2 linked regions of the Allobranchiibius huperziae genome follow. The protein of the gene in region 1 interacts with the protein of each later gene in a pairwise test. Links are inferred from orthologs where the notes say so. Each region holds a gene or a part of one and is shown in the gene's direction. Other genes may lie near its edges. The genes, in order: leuS and ligA.

Region 1 (10,979 bases):
CCGGCACGGGCACCGGCAAGTCGCTGGCCTACCTGGTGCCGGCGATCGCGCACGCGGTGGAGAGCGGTAGACCCGCGATCATCGCCACCGCGACCCTGGCGCTGCAGGCACAGATCGTCGACCGCGACCTGCCCCGGATCGCGGACGCGCTGGCACCGGTGATCGGCCGGCGCCCGACGTACGGCCTGGTCAAGGGGCGCCGCAACTACGTGTGCGTGAACAAGCTGCAGGGCGGATACCCCGACGACGAGGACGAGGGGCTGCTCTCGGTCGGCGATGTGGATCAGCAGGCCGGGAGGCTCGGCCGCGAGGTGCTGCGGCTGCGGGAGTGGGCCGAGGAGACCGACTCCGGCGACCGCGACGACCTGGTGCCCGGCGTCAGCGAACGCGCCTGGCGGCAGGTCTCGGTGTCCGCGCTGGAGTGCCTGGGCTCCAAGTGCCCGATGGTCGCCGAGTGCTTCGTGGAGCAGGCGCGGGCGCACGCCAAGGACTGCGACGTCGTCGTCACCAACCACAGCTTCATGGCGATCGACGCGTTCGAGGGGCGCCGGATGCTGCCCGAACACGACCTGCTGGTCATCGACGAGGGCCACGAACTGGTCGACCGGGTCACCTCGACCGTCACCGACGAGCTGTCCGGGGGTATGGCGTCGGCGGCCGCCCGGCGGTGCGGGCGCCTCGCCGACACGGCCGCGCTCACCGACGCCGGCGAGTTCGTCCAAGGGATCCTGGACCGACTGGCGCCTGGCCGGCTCACGGGTATCCCCGACGATCTGGCGCTGGGCCTCGGGCGGGTGCGCGACACCGCGCGCGAGGTGTCGAGCCAGCTCAAGCCCGAGCAGGGTGCGGCACCCGACGGTGGGCGCCAGATGGCCCAGGCCGCGGTCGACGAGCTGTTCGACACGGCCGCGCGGGTGCTGGAGGAGCGCGAGCTGGACGTCGCGTGGATCTCCGAGGACCTGCGGCGCGGGCACCTGCTGCGGGTGGCGCCGATGAGCGTCGCGATGGCGCTGCGGGAGGCGGTCTTCGGCGAGCGAACCGTCGTCCTCACCTCCGCGACCCTGGAGCTGGGCGGCAGCTTCGACGCGGTCGCCGGCACCCTCGGGCTGCGTGGTGCGGGAGGACCCTCCTGGACCGGCCTCGACGTGGGCTCACCGTTCGACTACCCGACGCAGGCGATCGCGTACGTCGCCTCGCAGCTGCCCCCGCCCGGCCGGGACGGTCCCGCCGACGCGGTCTTCGACGAGATCGAGACGCTGGTCCGAGCCGCGGGCGGTCGCACCCTGGGTCTGTTCTCCTCGACCCGGGCCGCGAAGGCGGCCGCGGAGGCGATGCGCACCCGGCTCGGCGACGAGATCCCGGTCCTGTGCCAGGGCGATGACCAGATCGCAACCCTGGTGCGGCAGTTCGCGGCCGACGGGCCGACCTGCCTCTTCGGCACCATGAGCCTGTGGCAGGGCGTCGACGTCCCGGGCAGTGCCTGCCAGCTGGTGATCATCGACCGCATCCCCTTCCCGCGGCCGGACGACCCGCTGTCGTCCGCACGCACGGAGGCCATCGCCCGGCGCGGCGGCAACGGCTTCATGGCCGTCTCCGCCACGCACGCCGCACTGCGCCTGGCTCAGGGTGCCGGTCGGCTCATCCGGCGGGCCGACGACCGCGGCGTCGTCGCCTTCCTGGACCCGCGGATGGTCACGGCCCGGTACGCCGGCTTCCTGCAGTCCACGCTGCCGCCGTTCTGGCCGACCAGCGACCGGGCACTGGTGCTCAACGCCCTCCGACGGCTCGACGAGACCGCGGGGCCGGTGATCGCCGTGGCCGCGCGGGGCGGCGCTGAGAAAGCGTCTCCGGTCGCGGTGGTGCGCGACGACGACACCTCGGCGCACCCGGGACCGTCCGTCGCCGGACCGGTCGAACATCCCGCCCCGGACGACCTGGCCGCCCCGAACGAGCCGGTCGCCCCGGACCCGCAGCCCACGCCCGCCGGGCACGAGCCCGAGCCCGCCCTGTCGGCGCGGCCGAGCGGGCAGCAGCAACAGCTTCTCGACCAGTTGCGTGCGCAGGTCGCCCAGGTGGAGGAGCAGCCTCTCGCGCAGCCGTCGATCATGCCGCTCGGTGCCAAGCGGCCGAAGGCGCCGGACACCCCGCCGAGCGCACCTCCGGCCGTGCCGGACGGAGCGCAGGAGCCCGCCGACGTCACGGAGGCGCCGGGCCCCGGTGAGGTCCCGGGCCCTCCGGAGCCGCGCGCGCTGCGCGTCGTCACCGACGGTGGTGAGCGGGTCTGGAGCGCCGAGGACGACGAGGAGCTGCGGGACGGCGCCGAGATGGGGTTGAACGTCACCGAGCTCGCCGAGCACCTGGACCTGCCGACCGAGGAGCTGCGCGCGCGGGCCGGTGTGCTCGGCGTACGTCTGGACGAGTGAGAGCACGGCGCCCACAGGTGGGCGGTCTGACCCTGGCCGGCGCGCTGATGGTGCTGGTCGCCCTGTCGCTGGCCACGGTCTGCACGCGCCTCGGGGCGCGGCGCACCGGTGAGCTGCGAGTCAGCGTCTGGGCCACGCACCACGACCCGGGCTGGGGCCGGCAGGCCGGCCGGTGGATCGACAGTGGGTTCGGCACCGTCGGCGCGGTTGTGATGATCGTGCTGGTGCTGCTTGTCCTTCTGGTCGGCGGTCGCCGCCGGGACGTCGTGGTGGAGGCGGCCCTCTTCTTCGCGACCTGGGGTGCCTGCTCCCTGGTCAAGCACGTCGCGGAGCGCGCCCGGCCACCCGCGCCACCGGTGCGCCGGACCGTGGCCCTGCAGGATCCGTACTCGATGCCGAGCGGGCACACGGCGATCGCGACCGGAATCGTCGCGGCGATCTGCTTCACCGTCTGGCTCGGTCAGGGCTCGCACCGGGTGGCGCTGGGGATCGGCATCCCGGTGGTGCTCGTGGTCGCCGCGAGCCGGGTGTTCGTCGGCGCGCACTACCTCGGTGATGTGACGGTCGCGATGCTGCTCGGCGCGGGCGTCTGCCTGCTCGTCCTCGCGCTCGGCCGCGGTCTCGGGCGCATCACGCCGGACCTGCAGGGCAGCGAACCGCTGCACAGGCCGGCACGGCGCACCTGAGCATCGCGGGTGTCGGGCCCGCGTGGCAGGGTGTGCCCATGCCCGAGCCGCCTGCCCTCGTGCTCATCGCCGGTCCGGAGCGGGTCCTGTCCGATCGGGCGCTGGACAGCACGCTCGAGGTCTTCCGGGCACACGACCCGCAGATCGAGGTGGTGCGCCTCTACGCGGCCGACTACGCGCCCGGGTCCCTGATCGTGCACGCCAGCCCGAGTCTCTTCGGTGGGGCGACCGCGATCGTCCTGCACGACGCCGACGAGGCCTCCGACGACCTGCAGGCCGACCTGCTCACGGTCATCGAGCAGGCCGCCGGCGACGACCTGCGTCTGGTGGTCCTGCACAAGGGCGGCAACCGCGGCAAGCGGGTGCTCGACGCGTTGAAGGCGGCCGGCGCCCGCCGCATCGACGCCCCGGCGATCAAGACGGATCGGGAGAAGAGCGACTTCCTCACCCACGAGTTCCGCCGCGCCCGGCGCAAGGCGACCCCCGAGGCGGTCCGGGCCCTGCTCGACGCGGTGGGTCGCGACGTGGGGGAGCTGGCGTCCGCCGCGCTGCAGCTCATCGACGACACCGAGGGCCTCATCGACGTCGAGCAGGTGCAGGAGTACCACGGGGGCAAGGTCGACGCGACCGGCTTCCGGGTCGCCGACGCGGCCGTCGCGGGCCAGACGTCCGACGCCCTGCGGCTGCTGCGGCACGCCATCGCCTCCGGGCTCGACCCGGTGCCGATCGTCGCGGTCCTGGCGAGCCAACTGCGTCAGGTGGCCCGGGTGGCGACGGCGGGCGGGGGGTCGTCGGGTGCGCTCGCGGGCAAGCTCGGGATGGCGCCGTGGCAGATCGACCGAGCGCGTGCGGCGGCACGCGGGTGGGACGGTGACCGGCTCGGACGCGCGATCCAGGCGGTCGCAGCGGCCGACTTCGAGGTCAAGGGCGGTGGTCGCGACCCGGTCTACGCCGTCGAGCACGCGATCCTCACGATCACCCGGGAGCGCGGCGCGGGCTGAGGCCGACCGCCCGCCGACGATTTGGGTGGTTCCGTGCGGCGCTGGTAGATTTGGCGATCGCGTGCGCGCCCCGGTCGTGCGCGCATGCAGCAGCATCTCGTAGGACGATTCGCCCGGAGTGTTCCCACGCCCCAACCCGTCGTCGTACGTGCCCTCGACATCCCTGACATTTCGACCAAGGAAGTTCATTCGTGGCAAACATCAAGTCGCAGATCAAGCGGGTCAAGACGAACGCGATCCGTACGGAGCGCAACAAGGCGCACAAGTCCGAGGTGCGCACCTGGATCCGCAAGGTCCGCGAGGCCGCCGAGTCCGGTGACAAGGCCGGCGCCGAAGAGGCCCTGCGCACCGCGTCCAAGAAGCTGGACAAGGCTGTCACCAAGGGTGTCATCCACAAGAACCAGGCGGCCAACAAGAAGTCGAACCTGGCGAAGAAGGTCAACGCTCTCTGAGCGTCCCACTCTCCTGTGCAGCGCCGGTCAGCCCCGTTCGGGCGGCCGGCGCTTCGCGTTATCGGGCGGCAGGGCGTAGGACCGTTGCGGTAGTCTGCCTCGCATGTACGACAAGCACCTCCTTCGGCAGCCGCGGCCGATCTGAACCGGATCCGGACGCGGCGACCCCTTGCATGCGCAGGGGGTTTCTTCATGCACACGAGCGTCCCGCGCGGTGAACCCGGCGCCGCAGGCGAGGACCGACCGAAGGATGAGCAGGAGAAGCATGAGCGACACCGAACCGCAGCACCGCTACACCCCTGAGCTGGCCGGCGAAATCGAACGCCGCTGGCAGGAGCACTGGGAGGAGCACGGCACCTTCCACGCCGAGAACCCCAGCGGTCCGTGGGCGCATCAGGGCACCGACGGTGCTAACGGCGCGGACCACATCGGCGACCGGCCGAAGTTCATGGTGCAGGACATGTTCCCCTACCCCTCCGGCGCGGGCCTGCACGTCGGCCACCCGTTGGGGTTCATCGCGACCGACGTGATCGCGCGCTACCAGCGGATGCAGGGCCGCAACGTGCTCTACACGCTGGGTTACGACTCCTTCGGCCTGCCCGCCGAGCAGTACGCCGTGCAGACCGGGCAGCACCCTCGCAAGACGACCGAGGAGAACATCGAGACCTACATCGGTCAGCTGCGCCGCCTGGGTCTGTCGCACGACGACCGGCGCGCGGTGCAGACCATCGACCCGGCGTACTACAAGTGGACCCAGTGGATCTTCACCAGGATCTACAACAGCTGGTATGACGAGCGCGCGGGCAAGGCGCGACCCATCGCCGACCTGGTCGCGGGGTACGAATCGGGCACCGTGGCAACGCCGTCCGGCGCTTCGTGGGACGACCTGACCGCGGCCGAGCGGGCCGCCGCGGTCGACGCGCGCCGCCTGGCCTACAAGTCGACGGCGCCGGTCAACTGGGCCCCCGGCCTGGGCACCGTCGTCGCCAACGAGGAGGTCACCAACGAGGGCCTGACCGAGCGCGGCGACTTCCCGGTCTTCCGGCGCAACCTGCCCCAGTGGATGATGCGCATCACGGCGTACGCCGACCGCCTGATCGACGACCTGGAGCGGGTGGACTGGCCGGAGTCGGTGAAGGCCATCCAGCGCAACTGGATCGGTCGCTCGCAGGGCGCCGCCGTCACCTTCCCGCTGGCCGGATCCGCTGGTGGGATCGAGGTCTTCACCACCCGCCCGGACACGATCTTCGGCGCCACCTACATGGTGCTGGCGCCCGAGCACCCCCTGGTCGACACGATCACCCCTGACACCTGGCCGGAGGCGATCGATCCCCGGTGGACGGGTGACGCCAGCGACCCGCGGGCGGCGGTGGCGGCGTACCGAGCCGCGGCCAGCCGCAAGTCCGACTTGGAGCGGCAGGTCGACGACAAGGCCAAGACGGGGGTGTTCACCGGCGCGTACGCCACCAATCCCGTGACGGGGCAGCATGTCCCGGTCTTCATCGCCGACTACGTCCTGATGGGCTACGGCACCGGCGCGATCATGGCCGTCCCCGCGGAGGACCCGCGCGACTGGGACTTCGCCAAGAAGTTCGGGCTGCCTCACCCGCGCACCGTGCAACCCGCCGAGGGCCATGACGAGGACACCGCCTACACCGGCAGCGGCCCGATGATCAACTCCGCGAACGACCGGATCTCGTTGAACGGCAAGGACGTCGACGACGCCAAGGCGACGATCATCGCCTTCCTGGAGGAGCACGGCAGCGGTCACGGCACCATCACCTACAAGCTGCGCGACTGGCTCTTCAGCCGGCAGCGTTACTGGGGCGAGCCGTTCCCGATCGTCTACGACGAGGACGGGGCTGCGCACGCGATCCCCGAGCACCTGCTGCCGGTGGAGCTGCCCGAGGTGGCGGACTATTCGCCCAAGACCTACGACCCGCAGGACGCCGACTCGATGCCGGAGTCACCGCTGGGCCGGGCGACCGAGTGGGTGAACGTCGAGCTCGACCTGGGCGACGGCCCCAAGACCTACACCCGCGAGACCGACACCATGCCCAACTGGGCCGGATCCTGTTGGTATGAGATCCGGTACACCGATCCCGCCAACACCGAGCGCTTCGCTGACCGAGAGTGCGAGGAGTACTGGATGGGGCCCGGCCGCGGTGACGGCGAGGGCGTCGCGAACGACCCGGGCGGTGTGGACCTGTACGTCGGCGGCGTGGAGCACGCGGTGCTGCACCTGCTGTACGCCCGCTTCTGGCACAAGGTGCTCTTCGACCTGGGCGAGATCAGCTCGAGCGAGCCGTTCCGCAAGCTGTTCAATCAGGGCTACATCCAGGCGTTCGCCTTCCGCGACGCCCGTGGGCAGGTGGTGCCGGCGAACGAGGTGGTCGAGGACGGCGAGGGCGCCGCGACGACGTACACCTGGAACGGCGCACCCGTCACCCGGGAGTACGGGAAGATGGGCAAGTCGCTGAAGAACGTCGTCACACCCGACGAGATGTGCGCGCAGTACGGCGCCGACACCTTCCGCGTCTATGAGATGTCGATGGGTCCGTTGGACATGTCGCGGCCGTGGGAGACCCGGGCGGTCGTCGGCTCGCAACGCTTCCTGCAACGCCTGTGGCGCAACGCGATCGACGAGGAGACAGGTGCGGTTCGGGTCGTCGGCGACGCGCCCGACGCCGATCTGGACCGGTTGCTGCACCGGACCATCGACGGCGTACGGCGCGACTTCGAGCACCTGCACTTCCACACGGCCGTCGCGAAGCTGATCGAGCTGAACAACGTGCTGACCCGCACCGGCGTGTCGCCGCGCGCGGTCGTGGAACCCCTGGTGCAGATGACCGCTCCGCTGGCGCCGCACCTCGCCGAGGAGCTGTGGCGCGCGCTCGGTCACGACGAGACGATCAGTTTCGTGCCGTTCCCGCAGGCCGACCCGGCCAAGCTCGTCCAGGAGACGGTGACCTGCGTGGTGCAGGTGATGGGCAAGGTGCGCGACCGCATCGAGGTGTCGCCGAGTATCGACGCCGACGAGTTGGAACAGCTGGCGCGTGACAACGCCAAGGTCCGAGAAAGCCTGGGCGACAAGCAGATCCGCAAGATCGTCGTCCGCGCGCCCAAGCTGGTCAACATCGTGGCCGGCTGAGGTGGACGCGTGAACGTCGCCGTCGTGACGGACTCCACGGCGTACCTGCCGGGGGATCTGGCGGCCCGTCACCACGTGCGCGTGGTGCCGTTGCACGTGGTCATCGGCGGCACGTCGTACGAAGAGGGCCGGGACATCTCCTCGGCCGACGTGGCGGAGGCGCTGCGGGCGTTCCGTCCGGTGTCGACGTCGCGTCCCTCGCCGGGGGCGTTCCTGGAGGTGTACGAGGAACTCGCGCACGCCGGGGCCCGGCACATCGTCTCGGTGCACATCTCGGGTGCGATGTCGGCCACGGGCTCCTCGGCCGAGATCGCCGCCGAGGAGTCACCGGTGCCCGTCACCGTCGTCGACAGCCGCTCCATCGGGATGGCGATGGGGTACGCCGTCCTCGCGGCCGCGGAGGTCGCGGCGGGCGGCGCCGCGCCGGAGGTCGTCGCCCAGGTGGCGCGCGACCACGCGGCCGCGGCGTCGGTGGGCTTCTACGTCGACACCCTGGAATACCTGCGCCGCGGCGGTCGGATCGGCAAGGCCGCCGCGCTCTTCGGCTCCGCACTTGCCATCAAGCCGCTGCTGACGATGACCGATGGTCAGATCGAGCCGCTGGAGCGGGTGCGCACCACCGGCAAGGCCCTCGCGCGGATGCGGGAGCGGGCCGTGGAGGCGGCCGCCGCGATGGACGGACCCGACGGCGTCGACATCGCCGTGCACCACCTGGACTCCCGCGAGCGCGCCGAGCAGCTCGTGGAATCCCTGGCCGACGCCGTGCCGCAAGCACGGCGGGTGCTGCTCGTGGAGCTCGGCGCCGTGGTCGGCGCCCATGTCGGCCCCGGCACCCTGGCGACCGCTGTCAGTCCCCGCCTGGGAGCGCGTTCGGCGATCCTCGGCGCATCCGCCTGACCGCTTTCCCTCCACATCCCCGCCGCGCGGGCGCGGTTGTCCACAACCGCGGATCCGCTGGCGGACGGGCATGCGGCCAGATCCCTAGCGTGCCCGTATGCCACGTGTTCGTGCCGAACAGGCCGCCCCCGATCGCCTGGCCGCAGTCCTGGACGAGCTCGATGCCGTACGACGCCCGCTCGGCTGGGTGCCGACGCAGGAGTCACTGCTCGACAGTCGGCGTCCGGCGATCCAGCCCGCAGCGGCGGGAGAGACCAGGGGTTCCGCCCGGCTGGCGCGACGAGGCGGTGGAGGACGTCACGCCGGGACGAGCGGAGACCTCCGCCCGCACGCTCCGCTGTTACGGACGCCTGCCGCCCTCCGGGACGCGCAGGTGGCGCCGAGCAGGCTGGCGGTGCTCGGGGTACTGGTCGTGGTGCTCGTCGCGGGGCTGGTCCTCGGTGGACGTGTGCTGCTCGCTCGCGCGTCGGCGACGTCGACGCCCGTCGCCGCGGGGAGCGCCCCGCGGTCGGCCGCCACGACCACCGCCGGGGTGAGCCGGTTCGGCAGCAGCTCCACCGCCCCGAGCGCAGTGCCCACGAGCTCGGCCGCGACCACCGTCGTCGTGCAGGTGGTCGGCCAGGTGCGCCACCCCGGCGTGGTCACGCTGCGTGCCGGCGCACGGGTGCAGGACGCGGTTGCCGCCGCTGGCGGCGCATTGCCGTCCGCGGACCTGACCGCCGTGAACCTCGCCCGGGTGGTCACCGACGGAGAGCAGATCCAGGTGCCGAAGCCTGGCCAGACGATGACGCCGGCGCCGGGCGCCGTGGGCGGTGGCAGCGGCGAGGGCTCGGCGCCCGTGACGGCGGCGGGCGGCGGCTCCTCCGACGCCTCGGCCGGGGGAGTGATCGACCTCAACACCGCGGACGTCACGAGCCTGGACGCACTGCCGGGGGTGGGACCGGTGCTCGCCCAGCGGATCGTCGACTGGCGCACCCAGAACGGCCGGTTCACCAGCGTCGACGAGCTGGGGGAGGTGAGTGGCATCGGCGACAAGGTGCTCGCGCGGCTACGACCGCACGTGACGGTATGAGCGCGGATCGCCTTTCCGGCGACCTGGAGAAGGGAGACGGCGAGCCGGTGGGCCGCCCGCCGCTGGACCTGCGGATGCTGGTGCCGGCACTCATGGCCTGGGCGTGCACCGTGGTGGCCCTCCCGCAACCCGTGACCGTGGTCCTCGGCATCGCGATCGGATGCCTCGTCCTCGGCGTGCTCTGCCTCCTCGTCGGCCGCGGGCGCCGCTCCTCGGGGTGGCGGGCGGGCATCGCCCTGGGCTGGCTCTGCACCGCGCTGCTGCTCGGCGCATTGGTAGCCCACCAGAGCGCCCGCACCGCGGGCCCTGTCGAGACACTGGCAGCTCAGCGGGCGATCGTGCGGGTGACCGCCGTGGTCGAATCCGACCCACGTCTCGTCGTGACGAATCCGGCGCGACCGACGGTCATCTACCGCGCCTCGGTGCGTGCGGTCGTCGGGCGGGGCGCCCGCAGCACCCCCGATACCCCCGTGCTGGTCTTCGCCAGGCCCACGTGGCGGGCACCGGCCTGGCACGACCGCATCGAGTTCACGGGGCGGCTGCAACCGGCGGATGCCGGTGACGACGTCACGGCCCTTCTCGACGCTCGATCGCCCCCGCGCGTGGTCGGCAGGCCCGGTCCGCTGACCCGGTGGGTGGAGTCGTTGCGGTCCGACACCCGCGCCGCGACGGCATCGCTGCCCGCCGATCCGCGCGGCCTGGTCCCGGCCCTGGTCACGGGCGATACCGCGCGGATGCCCACGCGGTTGAACGACGACATGCGGGCCACCGGGCTCACCCACCTGTCCGCGGTGTCGGGATCCAACGTCACGTTCGTCCTCGTCGGTGCGGGCTGGCTGGCGGGCTGGTGCCGGGTCCCGCGCCGGTGGCGTACGCCGCTCGCGTTGCTCGTCCTCGGCTGGTTCGTCCTGCTGTGCCGACCCGAGCCGAGCGTGCTACGGGCCGCGGTGATGGGCGTGGTCGGTCTGCTCGGGGTGTCGATGTCACGCCGCCGGGTCGGTTCGTCCGCGCTGGCGGCGGCGATCGTCGTACTCCTGGCCTGGGATCCGTGGCTGGCCCGCTCGTACGGGTTCGCCCTCTCTGCCCTGGCCACCCTGGGTCTTCTGCTCTTCGCCCGGCCGTGGAGTGACGCGATGGCGGCGCGGTTGCCCCTCAGGTTGCGACCGGTCGCCGACGCGATCGCGATCCCGCTGGCAGCGCAAGCGGCGTGCGCCCCCGTGATCGTGCTGCTGCAGTCGTCGGTGAGTCTGGTCGGGGTGCCCGCCAATCTGCTCGCTGCGGTCTTCGTCGAGCCGGC
Region 2 (10,489 bases), 170 kb from region 1 along the record:
CGGCCGAAGTGCACTGTCGCGACGCCCTTGCGGTCGTACGCGGTGCGGGGCCCGTCGCACGCATCGGTCACCGTGCGTTGCGGAGCGGTGCCCTGCTTGGACCACTTCGCGAGCGCGCGCCGGTCGGTCGGGTTCTCCACGTAGACGACCGAGTAGTTCGCCAGGTCGGCGTCCGCCGGCACCAGGAAGGCGACGTTGCCGTCGGCGCCGCGCTGCTCGTCGATCGTCGTGAGGGGGAAGGCGCCGGCCAGCGGGTTGTGCGCGGGCCGCGGGCACGCCCTGCCCTGCGGGTCGAGCATCACGAGCGACCCGGGGGACACGACGTACGACCCGTTCTGCACCACCCGCGCCGACATGTGCACCGACGCGATGCGGTAGCTGCTCTCCCCGCTGGAGACCTGCGACAGGGTGGGCGCACCGACCTGGGTGGCCACCGCACGGTGGTCGGGGGTCGGGACGGGCACGTCGTACGCCGTCGCGCCGCCGGAGTAGGACACGTCCTTGGGGCCGGAGCATCCGCTGGGGGCGACGACGGTGGTGCGGACGGCCTTCGCGGGCGCGCCGTGGCTGCAGCCCGTGAGCACGGACGTCGCGAGAACGGCGAGTGCGGCGGGACCGCCGAGGCGCGTGGCGCGGGAGAACAAAGCGGGCCTCTCATCGGGTGGGATCAGCGAGCAGTCTGCCAAAGACGGGGAGCGGGCGCGGGCGGGTCCCAGGACCGGATCGTAGAATCGACCGATGCCCCACTACCTCGACCATGCCGCGACGACGCCTGCGCTGCCGCAGGTCGTCACCGCGATGGCCGAGCAGATGGCCGTCCCGGGCAACGCCTCGTCGCTGCACACGGCCGGCCGTGCGGCCCGACGCGTCGTGGAGGAGTCGCGCGAGACCATCGCGGCCGGGCTCGGCGCCGGACCGTCCGAGGTCGTCTTCACCTCCGGGGGCACCGAGTCGGACAACCTCGCGGTCAAGGGCCTGTACTACCAGCGCCGGGCCGACGACCCGCGGCGTACCCGGCTTATCGTCTCGGCCATCGAGCACCATGCGGTGCTCGACTGCGTCGACTTCCTGGTCGAGTACGAGGGCGCGCGGATCACCTGGGTCGAGCCCGACCCGCTCGGCCGGATCGATCCCGCACGCGTGCGCGCGGCCATCGAGCAGGATCCCGCGGACGTCGCCCTCGTGTCGGTGATGTGGGCCAACAACGAGGTCGGCACGGTGCAGCCGATCGCCGAGATCACCTCCGTAGCCCACGAATTCGGCATTCCCATGCACACGGACGCGGTCCAGGCCATGGGTCACCTGCCGATCGACTTCGCAGCGGTCGGGGCCGACCTGCTCACCGCCAGCGGGCACAAGATCGGCGGACCGCTCGGCGTGGGGGTGCTCCTCGCCCGGCGTGACGTGCGGCTGCGGCCGCTGACTCAGGGCGGTGGCCAGGAGCGCGGGCTGCGCAGCGGCACCCTGGACGTCGCCGCAATCCGCGGGATGGCGGTCGCGACGGCCCTCGTGACCGACGGCCGGGCGGCCGAGAGCGACCGGCTGGCGTCGTTGCGGGACAAGATGATCCGCGGTGCGCTCGACGCGGGTTTCGACATCACGGTGAGCGGGCCGCACGAGGTCGGTGACGTCGAACGGCGGCTGCCGGGCAATGTGCACCTGCTCGTGCCGGACTGCGACGGTGACTCCCTGCTCTACCTGCTCGACGCCGCGGGCATCGAGTGCTCGACCGGGTCGGCCTGCCAGGCCGGCGTGCCGCGTCCGAGCCATGTGCTCCTGGCGATGGGCGTGCCGGAGGCCCGCGCTCGCGGCGCGCTGCGCCTCTCCCTGGGTCACACCTCCGACGACAGCGACGTCGCGGCGTTCCTCGACGCGCTTCCGGCCGCCGTCGAGCGCGCTCAGCGCGCCCACCACGCGGGCCGCGCCGGCGCCCGGCCGAAGGGTCAGTGATGCGCGTCGTTGCCGCCATGAGCGGCGGGGTCGACTCGGCCGTGGCCGCCGCACGGATGCTCGACGCCGGGCATGAGGTGGTCGGTGTGCATCTGGCGTTGTCGCAGTCCGCGGCGACCCTGCGCGAATCCGCGCGCGGGTGCTGCACCATCGAGGACGCCGGCGACGCCCGACGGGTCGCCGACCGGCTCGGCATCCCCTTCTACGTGTGGGACATGGCCGACCGGTTCCGCGAGGACGTCATGGAGGACTTCGTCGCGGAGTACGCCGCCGGCCGCACCCCCAACCCGTGCCTGCGCTGCAACGAGCGCATCAAGTTCGCGGCGTTGCTGGACAAGGCGCTCGCGCTCGGTTTCGACGCGGTCGCGACGGGGCACTACGCGCAGATCGTCGACGGCCCGGACGGCCGGGAGCTGCACCGGGCGGTCGACCCGGCCAAGGACCAGTCCTACGTGCTCGGGGTGCTGGACGCCGAGCAGCTCTCGCGCTCGTTCTTCCCGCTCGGCGACACCACCAAGCCGCACATCCGCGAGGAGGCGGCCGCGCGCGGCTTCTCGGTCGCCAAGAAGCCGGACAGCCACGACATCTGTTTCATCGCCGACGGCGACACGAAGGGCTGGTTGACCGGACGGCTCGGCACGGCTCCCGGTGAGATCGTCGACGACGCCGGCAAGGTCGTCGGCACCCACGAGGGGGCGTTCGCGTACACCGTCGGGCAGCGCCGCGGCCTCGGGCTGAAGGTGCCGCGCGAGGACGGCGCCAAGCGGTACGTCGTCGAGGTGCAACCCGCGACCCGACGGGTCGTCGTCGGCACCGCCGAACTGCTGGGCGTGGACCTGCTGGACGCCGATCACGGCCGGTGGTGCGGCCCGGCGCCCGCCGGTGAGGTGCGGGTGGGCGCTCAGGTGCGAGCCCACGGCGAGGAGATTCCCGCGACCGCCACCGCAGACGGCGACCGGGTGCAGGTGCGCCTGGATCGTCGCATCCGCGGCGTGGCGCCCGGCCAGTCCGTCGTGCTCTACGACGGCACCAGGGTCGTCGGATCGGCCACCATCGCGCGCACCGGCCGCGTCGAAGCCTCCGCCTGACGCAGGCACGCCGGCGACCACGCATATTTCCCACCCGGACCGGGCCGGTCGGCCGCATCGGACGGGGTGGACAGGTCACAATGGCCGAGCGCCGGTGCCCGCCGGCGACAGGGTGAAGGAGTGCTGGATGTCGGTCCGTCAGATCGTGGGGGTGGCTGCGGCCGCTGTGGTCCTGGCTGCGTGCGGTGGGGGAGGCAGCGCCCCGACGGTCCACAGCGCGACCTCCACATCGCCCAGCTCGACCAGTTCCTCCTCGTCGTCGAGCTCGTCCTCGCCGACGCCCAGCAGTTCCAGCAGCTCGAGCAGCGCCTCGGGCATCTCGGCGTCGGTGCAGACCGGGCAGTGCCTGATCGACACCCTGACCTACCAGGTCGTGCCCTGCACGCAGACGCACGTCTACCAGGTCACCGCGGTGGTCAGGAACTCCAGCGTCAATACCGACCCGACGGCGCGTCAGGTGCTGCGGCAGGAGACCTGCAACGCCTCGCTGGTCAAGTTCAGCGGTGGGGCGCCGGTCGGTCTGCTGGCCGTCGGAAACCCCGTGGCCCTGGTCGACGACCCGCTCAACTCCACCCGGATCGTGTGCCTGATGCACCTGCGCACCGACGGTGACGAGGCCAACCTGCCGATCAACTACACGCTGCAGGACGCGTTGAAGGGTGCGAACGCGTTCAAGTACACCTTCTGCGTCGACAAGGTGGCGAAGAACTTCAAGATCGTGAAGTGCTCCTCCCCGCACGTGGGTCAGACCACCGGCGGGTACCTGTCCGGCCGGTACATCGACAAGTTCCCCGGCGACGCCCACCTGATCGCCCAGCGGGCTCAGTTCTGCCCGCCGCTGGCGCAGGCCTTCCTCGGCACGAAGTCGCGTAAGGATGTCGTCGAGGACGGCCTCTACGTCACCAAGACGGCCTGGGCGCAGGGCGACCGGTACGCCGCCTGCTTCGTCAAGGTCACGTCGGGCACCGTCAAGAAGTCGCTGCAGGGGATCGGTACGAAGCCGCTGACGTCCTATCGCTGAGTCGGCGGAGGACCAGCCGGTCGCCCGCATCGCACCGCGGGCCACCGGCATCGGGTCGTGGCCGGGCACCGATCCACGACGCGCCAACGGGCTGATCCGCGATCTGCTCGCCGAGGACGGACTGCCCTACCTGGTGGAGCTCCCGGACCGGGGCCCGGGCGCCGACCTGGTGGGTCGGACCGCCGCGCTGCTGCCGGACCTGAGCGTCGATCTGCAGCCGAGCGGGTGGCGGCTGTCCGGCGGACGGGGACGGGACGCCGCGCGCGGTGCGGCGTACCTGCGTCAGGACCTGGACGAGCTGGCCGAGGCCTACGACGGCTACGTCGGTGAGCTGAAGCTCTCGCTGTGCGGTCCGTGGACCCTCGCTGCCGCCGTCGCGCTCCCCAGGGGTGAGAAGGCGCTATCCGATCCCGGCGCCTGCCGCGACCTGCGCCAGGCGCTCCTCGCCGCAGCGACCGACCATGTCGACCGGGTCCGGTCGCTGGTGCCGGGGGCCGATGTCGCCCTGCAGTTCGACGAGCCCTCGCTCACCGCCGTCCTGACCGGCAGTGTGCCGACGGCGTCGGGTTTCTCCCGGTTGCGCAGCGTCGACGAGCAGACCGCCCGGGAGGCTCTCACGGAGTTGACCGCCGGGCTGGCCGCGCGAACGCGATCGATCGTCGTGCACACGTGCGCTCCGTCCCCGCCGCTGCGGATGCTCGCCGAGGTGCCGGATCTGAGCGTGGCCCTCGATGTCGCCCTGCTGGGCGGCGCGGAGTGGGATCTGGTCGCGGAGGCCGTCGAGGCGTCCCGCGCCCCTTGGCTGGGTCTGGTGCCGACCGACGCCACCGGCACGCACCCGGGCAGGTACGTCGAGCGCGTGCTCGCGATGTGGCGCCGCCTTGGGCTGCCCGACGCCGATCTGTCGACGCTCACGTTGTCGCCCGCCTGCGGACTCGCTGGTCGCTCACCGGACGCGGCGCTCGGCGTCGCACGACTGGTGCAGGCAGCCGCCCACGAGCTGGGGGAGATCGCGCAGGGCTCGTGACGGAGTTGTGTCGCGGCTGTCGGTGCGCTGCGGCAGGATTGCCCGGGTGAGTGAGGAACCGGTGCCTGCCGACGACGGCGCCAGCGGCATCCCCGACGATGCCCGGCACGAGTGGACCCAGGTGGCCGAGGAGGTCCGCGCCCACCAGTTCGCCTATCACGTGCGGGACGCGCCCACCGTCAGCGACGGCGAGTACGACGCGCTGGTCCGGCGGCTGAACGAACTGGAGGAGGCCTACCCCCCGCTGCGCACACCGGACAGCCCCACCCAGCAGGTCGGAGCGACGTACAGCACCGACTTCACGCCCGTCGACCACGTCGAGCGGATGCTGAGCCTGGACAACGCGTTCAGTGCCGAGGAGATGGCCGCGTGGGCCACGCGCGTGGAGCGCGACGCGGGCGGCGCCGACGTGCACTACCTGTGCGAGTTGAAGATCGACGGCCTGGCGATCAACCTGCTCTACGAGGACGGCCGCCTCACGCGCGGTGTCACCCGCGGCGACGGCCGCACCGGGGAGGACGTCACCCTCAACGTGCGCACCGTCGAAGGGATCCCGCACACCCTGTCCGGCGGCGAGGTCGCTGTGCCCGAGCTGGTGGAGGTGCGCGGCGAGGTGTTCTTCCCCGTCGAGGCGTTCACGGCGCTGAACGAGCGGCTGGTCGAGCAGGGCAAGGCGCCGTTCGCCAACCCCCGCAACGCCGCCGCCGGGTCGCTGCGGCAGAAGGATCCCAAGGTCACCGCGACCCGACCGCTGCGGATGCTGGTGCACGGCATCGGCGCGCGGCGCGGCTTCGACATCGTCCGGCAGAGTGAGGCCTACGACCTGCTCGGCGCCTGGGGCCTCCCGGTGTCCACGCACTACCGCGTGGTCGACACCCCCGAGCAGGTGCAGGACTACATCGAGTGGGCCGGCAGTCACCGGCACTCCGTCGAGCACGAGCTGGACGGCGTCGTGGTCAAGGTCGACGAGGTGCCGGTGCAGCGCGCGCTCGGCGCGACGTCGCGGGCACCGCGGTGGGCGATCGCGTTCAAGTACCCGCCCGAGGAGGTCAACACCAAGCTGCTGGACATCCAGGTCAACGTCGGGCGCACCGGACGGGTGACGCCGTTCGGGGTGATGCGGCCGGTGAAGGTGGCCGGGTCCACGGTCGAGATGGCCACCTTGCACAACGCCTCGGAGGTACGCCGCAAGGGCGTGCTCATCGGCGACACCGTCGTGCTGCGCAAGGCCGGCGACGTCATCCCCGAGATCGTCGGGCCGGTGGCGGAGCTGCGCGACGGCAGCGAGCGCGAGTTCGAGATGCCGACCGACTGCCCGTCGTGCGGCACACCGCTGGCCTACGAGCGCGATGGCGACAAGGACATCCGGTGCCCGAACGCGCGATCCTGCCCGTCGCAGTTGCGGGAGCGGCTCTTCGGGCTCGCCGCCCGCGGTAGTTTCGACATCGAGGCCCTGGGCTGGGAGGGGGCCACCGCGCTGTTGGACGCGGGGGTCCTGCAGGACGAGTCGACCCTGTTCCGCCTGACGCGCGAGCAGCTGGTGCGTGTCGATCTCTACACCCGCGCCGCGAAGAAGAACGATCCGCCCGAGACCGTGGTCGACGGGAAGGTGCTGTCCGCCAACGGCATTCGGCTCATCGACAACCTGGAGATGGCCAAGGCGCAGCCGCTCTGGCGGGTGCTGGTCGCCCTGTCCATCCGGCACGTCGGACCCACCGCGGCGCGGGCGCTGGCGGGGGAGTTCGGGTCGATGGACGCCATCAGGGAGGCCACGCAGGAGCAGCTGGCCGCGACCGACGGTGTCGGGCCGGTGATCGCGCAGGCCGTCGTCGAGTGGTTCGCGGTCGACTGGCACCTCCAGATCGTGCAGCGGTGGGCGCAGGACGGCGTCCGCATGGCCGACGAGGTCGACGCGTCCATCGACCGGACCCTCGAGGGCCTGACCGTCGTGGTCACGGGCTCGCTGGAGGGTTTCTCGCGCGACGAGAGCAAGGAGGCGATCATCGTGCGCGGCGGCAAGGCCAGCGGTTCGGTCTCCAAGAAGACCGACTTCGTCGTGGTGGGCGCCAACGCCGGCACCAAGGCGACCAAGGCCGAGGACCTCGGACTGACGATCCTGGACGAGACCGGTTTCCGCACCCTGCTGGAGCAGGGCGCCGACGCGGTGCGTCCCTCTCCGGCCGACGCGGATGACTGAGACGACTCTCGCCGAGGGCGACCTGCTGGCCGCGGTCCTCGTGCACGTCGACCGTGCGCTCGACGGAATGCTCGCGACGGTCCGGCGGCTGGGGGACGAGCGCGTCAACGCCCCGACCGGGCTGCCGGCGGGCAACACCGCGTTCCAGCTGGTGCGGCACTGCTGCGGGGTGCTGGAGTTCTGGGGCGGGCGGGTGCTCGCGGACCGGCCGATCGAGCGGGACCGTGCCGCTGAGTTCGAGTCGGCGGGTACGGTGGCCGAGCTCGTCGAGCTCGTCGGTGTGCACCGTGATCGGTTCCGCGCCGACCTCGCGGACTTCGACGGCCCCGCCCATCCGGTCGGTCCGCTGCGCGAGCGCGACCTCGACCGCGACGAGTTGCGCACCCAGGCCGGCATCCTGCTGCACGTCTACGAGGAGCTCGCCCAGCACCGCGGCCACCTCGACCTGACCGCCGACCTCGTCACCGCCGGCGGTCTCTCGTAGGGTCGGGCTCGACTCCACCCCACCCGAACGAAGGATCGTTGATGGCACTGCCCGACGTCGTTGTCGAAGGATCGGTAGCGCTGGTGACTGGCGCAGCGGGTGGGATGGGCGAGCACATCGCCCGCGGCCTCGCCCGGCGGGGCGCGAACGTCGTGCTCCTGGACCGCGACGAGACCGGGCTGGCGCGTGTCGCCCAGGAGATCGGGCGCGAGAGCCCGTCGGTGCGCGTCACGACGTACGTCGTCGACCTGGCCGACCGAGCCGGCACCGACACGCTGATCGCGCGCGTCGTGAGCGCCCACCCCGACGTCAACCTGCTCTTCAACAACGCCGGCGTCGCGCTCGGCGGCCGCTTCGTACAGACCTCCGAGCAGGACTTCGAGTGGCTGCTCGAGATCAACCTGCTCGCCCCGATCCGGATCACCCGCGCGCTGCTGCCGATCCTGATCGAGAACGGCAACGCCCACGTGGTCAACACGTCCTCGCTCTTCGGGCTCGTCGCGCCTCCCGGCCAGACGGCGTACAGCACCAGCAAGTTCGGGCTGCGCGGCTTCTCCGAGTCGTTGCGCCACGAGCTGGCCGAGGAGGACCTGCCCGTCGGCGTCACCGTCGTGCACCCTGGCGGCATCCGCACCAACATCGCCGTGAACGCGCGGGTGGCCGCCGGCGTCGATGAGGCCGAGAGTGCTGCGCAGAAGAAGTCGTTCGCGGCGATGCTCAGCTATCCCGCCGACCGAGCGGCCGAGGACATCATCGAGGCCACCATCAACCGCCGACCGCGGCTGCTGATCGGGCAGGACGCCAAGGCCCTCGACGTGATGGCCCGCACCCGCCCGGCCGGCTATTGGAAGCTGATGAAGGCCTCGATGGCAGCGGTCGCCAAGCGCAAGGCGAAGACGGCGTGAACCCGACGTACGAGACCATCCGCTACGAGGTGGCCGACGGCATCGCGACCGTCACCCTCGACCGCCCCGACGCCCTCAACGCCTTCACCGTCACGATGGCGAACGAGCTCATCGACGTCTTCGGGCGTGCCGGTCGCGACGACGACGCTCGCGCCGTGATCGTCACCGGCGCCGGCCGCGCCTTCTGTGCGGGCATGGATCTGTCGGTGGGCGGCAACGTCTTCGGACTCGACGGCTCGATGAGCCCGACCCCGGCCGACCTGGTTGAGCGGTTCGAGGACCCGGCCGTCGTCGAGGGCGTACGCGACACCGGCGGGCGGGTCGCGCTCGCGATCTACGACTGCCCCAAACCGGTCATCGCGGCGATCAACGGTGCGGCGGTCGGCGTCGGGGCCACGATGACCTGCGCCATGGACTTCCGGCTGGCCTCGACCAAGGCACGGATCGGCTTCGTCTTCGGCAGGATCGGGATCGTCCCCGAGGCGTGCTCGACGTGGTTCCTGCCGCGCATCGTCGGCATCCAGCAGGCCCTGGAGTGGGCCTACTCCGCGGACATCCTCACCGCGCAGGAGGCGAAGGACGGCGGACTGGTGCGCTCGGTGCACGAGCCGGACGACCTGCTCGCTGGGGCAAGGGCGTTGGCGCACCGGTTCACCGACGACCGCAGTCCGGTTGCCGTGGCACTGACCCGCCAGATGATGTACCGCAACGCGGCGACGTCGCATCCGCGCGAGGCGCACCGTGCGGAGTCGCTCGCGATGTTCTGGACCAGCGAGGGCGACGGCCAGGAGGGGGTCGCCTCGTTCCTGGAGAAGCGCTCGCCGCGCTTCGCCGGATCGGCCTCCGACCTGCCCGACGTCTTCCCGACCGACTGAGCCTTCCCATCGGTGGGGTGGGGAAGGCATCGAGAGATGGGCCTATGTCCCCACCCCTCGCCGACCGCCCTACCCCCCGACGGGGACGGGCGGGCATACCCGCGGGTACCGGAGCGTTGGACCGGGCATGAGTGACGTGACGATCTACTGGCGGCCCGGCTGCGGCTACTGCTCCCGACTGCGCTCGAGTCTCGGCTCGGCCGCCGACAAGGCGACCTGGCGCAACATCTGGGAGGACGACGAGGCGCGCCGGTACGTCGCGGGTGTCAACAACGGCAACGAGATCGTCCCGACCGTCGTGATCGCGGGTGCCGCGCACACCAACCCCGACCCGGACGTGGTGCTCGCCGCCCTCGCGAGCTGAGCCTCCGGCGAACGGCCGAGAGCCCGCACGGGCTCCGGCACGGCCGCGCCGGTCGTCGACGGGGGCACCCATAGACTGGCTCCCATGCCTGAGCTGTCCCGCGCGGAGGTCGCGCACGTCGCGATGCTCGCCCGTATCCAGTTGACCGACGACGAGCTGGACAAGCTCGCCGGGCAGCTGGACCAGATCGTCGGATTCGTCGCCACCGTGGGTGAGATCGCGGCCGACGACATCCCCCCGATGTCGCACCCACTTCCGCTGGTCAACGTCACCCGGCCGGACGTCGTACGCCCCAGCCTGAGCTCGGGCGACGCCCTGGCCGGTGCCCCCGACGCCCAGGCCGGCCGCTTCGCCGTCCCCCGCATCCTCGACGAAGAGTGAGTCCCTTCTCCGTGTCTTCTCCGTCCTCACCCTCCTCACCCCACGACATCGTCCGGCGCGGTGCCGCCGAGCTCGGTGCCGCCATCGCCGACGGCAGCCTGTCCAGCGTCGAGGTCACCCAGGCGCACCTGGACCGGATCGCCGAGGTCGACGACGCCGTCCACGCGTTCCTGCACGTCGACGCCGAGGGTGCGCTC

What was found.
Region 2: the proteins of leuS (region 1) and ligA interact in binary tests that used the Escherichia coli proteins (3 or more experiments, as listed by UniProt). The link is inferred for Allobranchiibius huperziae from one-to-one orthologs.

Annotation. Positions count from the first base shown.
Region 1 is NZ_JACCFW010000001.1:2,299,476-2,310,454, reverse strand. The notes cover bases 4,482-7,913. They hold leuS (leucine--tRNA ligase), read left to right. Parts: upstream 4,482-4,827; coding sequence 4,828-7,713; downstream 7,714-7,913. Other genes in these bases: HNR15_RS10820 (DegV family protein), read left to right, coding at 7,723-7,913; rpsT (30S ribosomal protein S20), read left to right, coding at 4,482-4,562. Outside these bases: HNR15_RS10845 (ATP-dependent DNA helicase), read left to right, coding at 1-2,423; HNR15_RS10840 (phosphatase PAP2 family protein), read left to right, coding at 2,441-3,109; holA (DNA polymerase III subunit delta), read left to right, coding at 3,148-4,110; more of rpsT, read left to right, coding at 4,302-4,481; more of HNR15_RS10820, read left to right, coding at 7,914-8,610; HNR15_RS10815 (ComEA family DNA-binding protein), read left to right, coding at 8,708-9,682; HNR15_RS10810 (ComEC/Rec2 family competence protein), read left to right, coding at 9,679-10,979.
Region 2 is NZ_JACCFW010000001.1:2,469,619-2,480,107, reverse strand. The notes cover bases 4,766-7,707. They hold ligA (NAD-dependent DNA ligase LigA), read left to right. Parts: upstream 4,766-5,132; coding sequence 5,133-7,283; downstream 7,284-7,707. Other genes in these bases: HNR15_RS11595 (mycothiol transferase), read left to right, coding at 7,276-7,707; HNR15_RS18335 (uroporphyrinogen decarboxylase/cobalamine-independent methonine synthase family protein), read left to right, coding at 4,766-5,086. In the rest of the region: HNR15_RS11630 (DUF4352 domain-containing protein), read right to left, coding at 1-644; HNR15_RS11625 (cysteine desulfurase family protein), read left to right, coding at 739-1,950; tRNA 2-thiouridine(34) synthase MnmA, read left to right, coding at 1,950-3,038; HNR15_RS11615 (hypothetical protein), read right to left, coding at 3,177-3,356; HNR15_RS18855 (septum formation family protein), read left to right, coding at 3,367-4,059; more of HNR15_RS18335, read left to right, coding at 4,193-4,765; more of HNR15_RS11595, read left to right, coding at 7,708-7,767; HNR15_RS11590 (SDR family NAD(P)-dependent oxidoreductase), read left to right, coding at 7,809-8,672; HNR15_RS11585 (enoyl-CoA hydratase-related protein), read left to right, coding at 8,669-9,547; HNR15_RS11580 (glutaredoxin domain-containing protein), read left to right, coding at 9,675-9,911; Asp-tRNA(Asn)/Glu-tRNA(Gln) amidotransferase subunit GatC, read left to right, coding at 9,996-10,292; Asp-tRNA(Asn)/Glu-tRNA(Gln) amidotransferase subunit GatA, read left to right, coding at 10,304-10,489. UniProt on the Escherichia coli protein: DNA ligase that catalyzes the formation of phosphodiester linkages between 5'-phosphoryl and 3'-hydroxyl groups in double-stranded DNA using NAD as a coenzyme and as the energy source for the reaction.